Regions from separate parts of the Actimicrobium sp. CCI2.3 genome, predicted to be linked through region 2. Evidence: predicted binding sites of a transcription regulator. Region 2 holds the regulator's gene; the other holds the start of a gene.
What was found. Region 2 encodes LexA, which represses DNA repair genes until DNA is damaged. Its sites were predicted from a motif close to ACTGTATNNNNATACAGT; they were not measured.
Positions count from the first base shown of each region.

Region 1: imuA (translesion DNA synthesis-associated protein ImuA) is a predicted target of LexA. The motif match lies at 1,806-1,823, and genes of this name have one in related genera.

Region 1 covers NZ_JASJWR010000008.1:53,319-57,531, reverse strand. Annotated here, with positions in the region: gene QN370_RS06540 (DUF3047 domain-containing protein) at 1-252, opposite strand, end outside; gene QN370_RS06535 (3'-5' exonuclease family protein) at 264-1,652, opposite strand; gene imuA (translesion DNA synthesis-associated protein ImuA) at 1,875-2,672, shown strand; gene QN370_RS06525 (DNA polymerase Y family protein) at 2,608-4,077, shown strand.
Region 2 covers NZ_JASJWR010000003.1:164,560-168,772, forward strand. Annotated here, with positions in the region: gene QN370_RS03130 (glycosyltransferase family 39 protein) at 1-1,401, shown strand, start outside; gene lexA (transcriptional repressor LexA) at 1,532-2,194, opposite strand; gene rpsF (30S ribosomal protein S6) at 2,415-2,783, shown strand; gene priB (primosomal replication protein N) at 2,799-3,119, shown strand; gene rpsR (30S ribosomal protein S18) at 3,106-3,396, shown strand; gene rplI (50S ribosomal protein L9) at 3,434-3,886, shown strand; gene QN370_RS03160 (replicative DNA helicase) at 4,018-4,213, shown strand, end outside.

The DNA of each region.
Region 1 (4,213 bases), on a different contig from region 2:
CGTTTTTTTCAGATCGATCCGTACCGTGTGCGCCATGATCGACATCGATTGCACCGACTCGGCCTTGAGTACGGTCTGTCCGTCGTCACGCACCAGCGTGTAAATGGTGTCCGGCACTTTGGCCGCCGGCTTGATCACACTCCAGCCGGTTACCGCTGCGCCGGGTTGCATCTGCGAGAACGCTGGAATATCCACTGCCTGCACGCCAGCGGAGACCAGCAGCAACAGCAGACTGCAGGAGATTTTTTTCATCAGGAAATGCCTCAGTAAAGTGGGAGGATACGGTCCGGCATGGCCGACAGTTTTTTATGTAGTAGCTGATAGACGTCGCGATCAAAACGTGGCTGGCCTTGTTCGGTCAACTGGCGCGCTTCAGCTTCACACGTGGCCGTGCCCAGATAGCTCCAGTTATCGATGACATGCAGCGCCGCTTCTTCGCGAATACCGATCGGCCCGGCATAGGGCCACGGTTTCATGCGGCTGGTTTCGAGTGCCATGCGCAAGCGCGCGGTGTGCGACGCGAGGCTTTCGCGCGCACAGCACGCGCCCTTGCACTGCGCGACCTGGCTGGCAAAACACGGCTTACCGGCAGCGACTTTTTCCAGTCCGAGCAAAACCCGGCAAAGCTGGTGTGCGGTAGCAAGTGCCGTCAGGGCGGTCGTAGCTTTGCGGTGGGTGGCAAACGGGCCGAACAGCTCTGCCTCGTCGGCGGCTTGCATCTCGTCGGTCTTCACCAGCGTCAACTGCGATTGCGCATCCAGACGCCAGAGGCACGCGGCGTCAGACCGACGCAATTGGCGGTTATGCGAGGGTGACATTTGCTTGATCAGCATCGCTTCCTTGAGCAATGCCCCCAGCTCGCCAGCGGTTTCGACCCATTCGATACGCCGGATTTGCTGCGACAGTTCCAGCTCCTTGGCCGAATGATGATCCCCACTGAAATGCGACAACACGCGACGGCGCAAGTTGTTGGCCTTGCCGACATACAGCGGCAACGCCCCTTCGCCATAAAACAGGTAGACGCCGTGCGTGGAAGGCAAGTCATCGACCATCGCAGCATCCAGATTGGAGGGCAAATTCGGCCGCGCAGTGAGTTCCTTGACGGCGGCATTGATCACCGCATGCGGCAAAGTGGCATGGATGGTTTCCCAGAATTGCCAGATCAGCTGGGCGTCACCAAGTGCGCGATGACGTTCCGTCACCTGCAACTGATGGCGCTCGGCCAGCGTGTCGAGATTGTGTTTGACGAATTCGGGATAGAGCTTGCGGGAGAGCTTGACGGTGCACAACACGGTCGGTCGGAAGTCGATACCGACTCGCTTGAATTCATTCTTTAAAAAGCCATGATCGAAGCGCGCATTGTGGGCCAGAAAAATCCGCCCTTCCAGACGCTTGTGGATCTCGACCGCGAGCTCGTCAAAGCCCGGTGCATTGGCCACCATCGCATTCGAAATCCCGGTCAGGCCTTCGATGAATTCAGGGATAGACCGATGCGGATTGACCAGACTGCTCCAGTGCCGCACGCCCTCCTCATCGACTTCAACGATGCCGACTTCGGTAATGCGATCAGTGACCGCCGTCGCACCAGTGGTTTCGAGGTCGACGAAGGCAAGGCGGGGGTGGGCCGGGTTGTAGGCCGGATTGTGGGCCATTAGGAAAGTCTTTCACTGAAGCAGCTATAGGCGGGACATCGAGGCGGCGGAGACCAGGCGGAAAAATCCTCGCCAGAGTAGCGGTTCACGCAGCGAGGCTCAAGAATTATTTATCGAAAAACGACTTGACGGGGAGTACCCGGAATCACATATACTGTGCATCCATACAGTGTTTTAACGACACCCGGAAAATTCACCCGACTCATCATAACGGAGATTCCCATGCTCGCATCCACCACCCGCTTTGCCACCCCTGCCGTCGCCAACGCCTTGCTGGCAACGATGCCGGACACTGTCTGGCGTGGCAACCAGATGGGATCGCAACGGGCGGTGGTAACTCCGTCCGGATTCCGGGCACTGGATCGCGAGTTGCCCAATGGCGGCTGGCCGGCGTCGGTCCTGATCGAGTTACTGCTGGCACAACCGGGTATTGGTGAATTGCGGTTGCTGGCACCACTGATTGCGTCACTCACCCAGGCTAAAAAAACCGTGATTCTGATGGCGCCGCCGCATATTCCGTTTGCTGCTGCGCTGGCGGAACTGGGTATCGACCTCACCCACATCCTGCTGGTGGAAGCCGAAAAGCCGGCTGATCGTATCTGGGCCATCGAACAGGCGCTCAAAAGTGCCAGTTTCGGTGCCTTGTTGTGCTGGTTGCCTCAATGCCGCGCAGACCATTTGCGCCGACTGCAACTGGCCGCCGGGGCAGGCGAAGGCTTGACCTTCGTATTTCGACCGGCTGCAGCGCAACACGAGTCCTCACCGGCACCGCTGCGCATGGTGTGCCGGGCGGCCGCATCAGGCCAGTTGTCTGTGGAGGTCATCAAACGACGCGGCCCGGTTCATAGCCAGCCAGTGTTTCTGCCGCTGACAGTGCCGTCGGTACTGGATCAGCCGTTTGCCAACCAGTCCCTAGCCGACATCCTTCCATTCACCTTACCGGTTACCCCACTCCATGCTGTGGATCGCCCTGCACTTCCCGCAACTGCCACTCGATACCGTACTGCGCTGCCGGCCTGAGGCCGCGACCACGCCAGTCGTGGTGGTCGAACGTAAACGAGTTATTGGAGGGAGCCAATCCGCCACGGATTGCGGCATTACGCCGGGCATGTCGGAAGCCAATGCCTGGAGCATGAACGCTGCCTTGCTGACTTTCCCGCGGTCGCCGGCACAGGAGCTCGAAGCGTTGCACGAAGCAGCACTGTGGGCATTGCATTTCACGCCGCAAGTAGTGTTGCAGGATGCGGGTTTGCTGCTCGATATCACGGCCAGCTTGCGGCTATTTGGTGGATTCGACAACTTGTCGGCACAACTTGCCGGCGGCATCGATGATCTCGGTCTGACCACGCAAATGGCATGTGCATCGACCGCCAGTGCAGCATGGCTGGTGGCGCGCAGTCGCGGCGAGTGGAAAGACAAAACCCTCAGCGACCTGCTCGCGCCGGTGCCGTTGGCAGTACTGGTTTCGGCGCGACCACATCTTGATACGCTGCTTGGCATCGGTTGCCAAACGCTTGGCCAGTTGCGTCGTATGCCGCGTGCCGGAATTGCACGTCGCTTCGGCAATGGCCTGCTACGTGAAATCGATCGGGCTTACGGCGATGAAGCGGAGGTCCATGCCTGGTTCACTGCACCAGCCAGTTTTGACGTCCGACTGGAACTGCCGGCGCAAGTGAGCAATACCGATGCGTTGTTGTTTGCCGCACGTCGGCTGCTGCTACAACTGACTGGCTGGCTCAATGCACACCAATCAGCCATCAACAGCATTACCTTATGGCTGCATCATGAAACAACCCGCCAACGCGACCGTCGCAGCACGCCGGTTCACATCCAGCTCGCCAGCGCAAGTCGTGATCCGGCACATCTGACACTGCTGCTGAAAGAGCGCCTTGGACAAGTTGCGCTCAATGCGCCTGTGATCGAACTGTCGCTGGCAGCCGACCAGATCGTGCCGCTGGCCACACCCAATACCGAATTATTTCCGAGTGCCGCAACCCAAGCCGAAAGCATCGGCTTGCTAATTGAACGCCTGCAAAGCCGGCTCGGTATCGATGCTGTGCGCCAACTCTCACTGGTGGCCGATCACCGACCAGAAAAAAGTTATGCGTTGCTCCCGATACAATCGTTATTACCAACACCACGCAGTACTGGTACCAAAGTCACCGCACAAAAAAGAATGGTCCGTCCGACCTGGTTGCTGGCGCGACCACTGGCGCTGATTACGCGCCAGCACAAACCTTTTTATCAAAGCCCGCTGACCTTGCTGGCGGGCCCGGAGCGGATCGAATCAGGCTGGTGGGACGATGCGCTGGCCTTGCGTGATTACTTCATCGCCGAAAACGACAACCATGCGCTGTTATGGATTTTTCGCCAACGCGTCGGCAATGTCGAGAGCGGCTGGTTTCTGCATGGGTATTTCGGCTGACCGGGTAAAAACCCGCCGCAGCATCGAAACGTCCTGTGCATCCCCTTAACAAGATCACCACAGTGGCATCGATACGTTTTCACCATGGATGGCTGAACAAAAACTGGTGCAGCATGTTGCGACGTGTGTATCTATC
Region 2 (4,213 bases):
AGTGCGTTCGCTATCGGGTCTGCAACGCATGCATGGTGGGGCAAAGGCGCGGGACGTTATGCGCCGCTGCTGTTGCTCGGCTGTCTGGGCACTTTGACGCAAACGCACATGATGATGCCGGACGTGCCACTGCTGACCGGTTTTGCCCTGTCGGCCTGGGGTTTGTCACGCATTCTGTCGCTGCCGAAGACGGGAGGGGTGTTGCTAGGCCTAGGCGTTGGTGTCACTTTTTTGTCCAAAGGCATACTTGGACCGGCAGTCATCGGCATGACTACACTGATGTTGCCAGTGTGTTTTAACGAGTGGCGCAACGGGCGGTATGCGCGCGGCCTCGTCGTTGCCTTTTTTGTCGCCTTACCCATGTTGTCCATTTGGCCGTTTCTTCTGCACGACCGCTCGCCTGGCCTGTTCATGGTCTGGTTCTGGGAAAACAACTTTGGCCGTTACTTTGGTTTCTCGGGCGTGCGTTCAGGCACGGAGCATCCGAAAGGATTCTGGCTGCAAACGTTACCGTGGTTCACGTTTCCTGCATTGCCACTGGCATTGTTTGCGCTATGGCGTCAGCGATTCGTGGCATTGACTCATCCGGCAATGCAATATGGACTGATCTCCACCCTGGTGATGTTGCTGGTACTGTCTTTTTCCGAGTCAGTCCGTGCCGTGTACGCCTTGCCGCTACTGGTTCCGCTAGCGATACTGGCAGCACCAGCGGTTTCGCATATTCCACAGCTGGCAGACTGGGCGTGGACGAAAATCAGTCAATGGTTATTCGGGCTGCTGGCCGCAGTAATCTGGCTGGGATGGGCCATCATGATGGCAACCGACGCAACCCCTGCCTGGCCGAGGCTGCTGCGCGTCTTGCCGTCCGACTTCATTCCGACGTTTGATCTGCCGATTTTTTTGATGGCGCTGACGCTAACCTGTGTTGCCTGGTGTGCGTGTCGTTGGTTTCGACGGTATCCGGCCTATGGGCTGACCACTTGGTTTACAGGGATGACGCTGACGTGGGCTTTACTGACAACGCTGTGGATGCCGTGGCTGGACTATGCAAAAAGCTATCAGCGCGTGTTCTCGGCAATTCCGTGGCCGTCCTCGGTCGATTGCGTTACCAGTATCGGCATGGGGGAAAGCGAGCGTGCAATGCTGAACTATGTGGCCCATCGCATTACGATCCGGCGTGAACTGTTCCCTGCGACTAAATGCCGTGCGCTCTTGATGCAAGGTTTTGTCGCAAGCGGCCCCGGAGAAGTTGACTTGTCTGTCTGGGAGCCCGTCTGGGACGGTGCACGGCCTGGAGATGAGTGGCAGCGTTTCTGGTTGTTCCGTAACCGCGTGGACGCTCCCATGCCGGACATCGCCAGCATCAAGTTCGACAAGAAGCTGGCATTGGAAGCGCGCTGATAGCGTCAACGTGCATTTGTGAGGGAGCGATCTCCAGTCCTTCTTGCACTGGGCGGTGCTTGCCGATCTCGACGCGTTACCCGCGATGCAGATGCTCCGGTCAATGCAAGAAGCCGTGCTCAATCCTGATTCAGTTCCAGCTGCGCAGCAATCCGACCGCCAATCCTTCCAGTGAAAAATCATCCCGTTCAGGGTCAATGCGGATAGCTGCGAAGTCGGGATTCTCCGGCAGCAGTTCGATCATTTCACCGGTCTTGTGATAGCGCTTGACCGTGACATCGTCGCCAAGGCGTGCCACGACAATCTGCCCGTTGCGGGCACTGTCGGATTTTTTGACGGCAATCAGGTCCCCGTCGATGATGCCGGCATCGCGCATCGACATGCCGCGGACCTTCAGCAGGTAATCAGGCTTGGCAGTAAACAGGGAGGGGTCGACCTGATAGGTTGCTTCGACATGTTCCAGCGCCAGGATAGGTGACCCTGCCGCAACCCGTCCGACTAACGGCAAACTCAGTTGCATCAACGCAGGGTGCGGCAGCACAAGTTGATGGTTATGTCGCTCGGTGGCCAGTTCGACGGCTGACTTGATCAGCCTGATGCCACGCGATGTGCCCGGTGAAATTTCAATCGCGCCTTTTCGTGCCAGTGCTTGCAAATGTTCTTCGGCAGCATTGACCGAGCGAAAGCCAAGTTCCCTGGCGATTTCTGCGCGTGTCGGAGGAAATCCGGTATTGGTGATGGCGTCACGGATCAGGTTCAGGATCTGTTCCTGCCGCGCGGTAAGTTTGATCATGATGATGACAGCGTCGCTGTGTGGATAAACAGGCTGTAGTTTTATACAGTGAGCGGTCAAATGCAAGTCATTACAGGGTTGGCATCAACCATTTCCGGGCAAACGGGCGTAATCATTGAGTTTTGTCAGCTTTGCGGGTATCCTTGCCGACTTTCCTCTTCCCACACTCGTCTTGACGCCGGGGTGGGCGTTATTTTCAATCCGTCCAACAGGAGATTGCATGCGTCATTATGAAATAGTATTTATCGTCCATCCGGATCAGAGCGAGCAAGTGCCCGCCATGATCGAGCGCTACAAGGCTGTCGTTGCAGCCCACAGTGGCGTTGTTCACCGCGTTGAAGATTGGGGTCGTCGTCAGATGGCTTACCTGATCCAGAAGCTCGCCAAAGCACACTATGTTTGCATGAACATCGAATGCGACAACGAGACCCTGGTCGAAATCGAAACCGGTTTCAAATTCAATGATGCAGTCCTGCGTCACCTGACCGTCAAGCTGAAGAAAGCCGAAACCGCTCCTTCGCCAATGATGAAGGCAGTACAAAAGGAAGATGCGGCCAAAAGCCATCGTTCCGAGGCACCTGCAGCGTAATTGTTACCAGGAAGAGTGAATCAGCTTCAGTTTGTTGCCAGTATCGCCGAGCGTGAATTGATGCGCTACACACCGGCAGGCATCCCGATCGTGTCCGCGAAATTGCAGCACGCCTCGAAGCAAACCGAAGCCAGGGTAGAACGACAAGTCGAGTTCGAGATTTCCGCCATTGCAGCAGGCGAAATTTCAGGCCGGTTTGATCAAGCCCCATTGGGTGCGTTGTTCCACTTCACCGGTTTCCTGGCGCGCAAGAACCGCAACAGTAAAAGTCTCGTGTTTCACATCATTGATTTCGAACCAACCTCAGATACAGGAGCCTCAAATGGCATTCGGTAAAAAATTCGACAAGAACAAGCTCAAGCTTAAAGAAAAACGCAAACAACAGAACCCATTGTTCAAGCGTAAGAAATTCTGCCGCTTCACCGCTGCACACGTGGAACAGGTCGACTACAAAGACGTCGATACGCTCAAGGATTTCGTTCAGGAAAACGGCAAGATCATGCCAGCACGCCTGACCGGTACCCGCGCTCACTATCAACGTCAAGTCGATACCGCAATCAAGCGCGCACGTTTCCTCGCGCTGTTGCCGTACACCGACCTGCATCACGCGTAACTGACGCAAACGTCAATTACCCAATTCGGAGAAAAATATGCAAATCATTTTGTTAGAAAAAGTCGTCAACCTTGGCAATCTTGGCGAAGTCGTCAAGGTCAAGGATGGTTATGCCCGTAACTTCCTGATCCCGCAACGCATGGCGCGTCGTGCGACCACCAGCGCTGTCGCTGAATTTGAAGTCAAGCGTGCAGAACTGGAAAAAATCGCTGCCGAGAAATTGGTCGAAGCCCAAGCCCATGGTGAGAAACTGGCCGGCATGACCGTTCAGATCTCGCAAAAGTCGGGTGTCGATGGTCGTCTGTTTGGTTCGGTAACCAATGCAGACATCGCCGATGCACTGACCAAGCAAGGTTTCGCTGTCGAGAAATCGCAAGTGCGCCTGTCAACAGGCCCATTGAAGACAACTGGTGATCATCCGATCCTGGTCGCCTTGCACACCGATGTGCTGGTTGAAGTAATTGTTTCCGTACTGGGTCAGCACGCTTAATTCTTGAGTGCAGTGCCTTGCAGAGAAGCCGGATTCGTCCGGCTTTTTTTATGCCTGTCAGAATCGTTGTCGCCGTAATATTGCAAGAATGCAGCCCGGGTCCGGCTTGCCCAGCAGGTATAATCCGGGTCATGAACAAACGTGAACGCTCCGACGCCCGCCCTGATTCAGGGCCTGAATCCCGTGGTGAATCTCGCCCTGAATCTCGCTCTGAATCTCGCTCTGAATCTCGCTCTGAATCTCGCTCTGATTTTCGTTCCGGTTCGCGCCCGGATATCCAGCTCGACGCGCTACGTGTCCCCCCGCATTCAATCGAAGCCGAGCAGT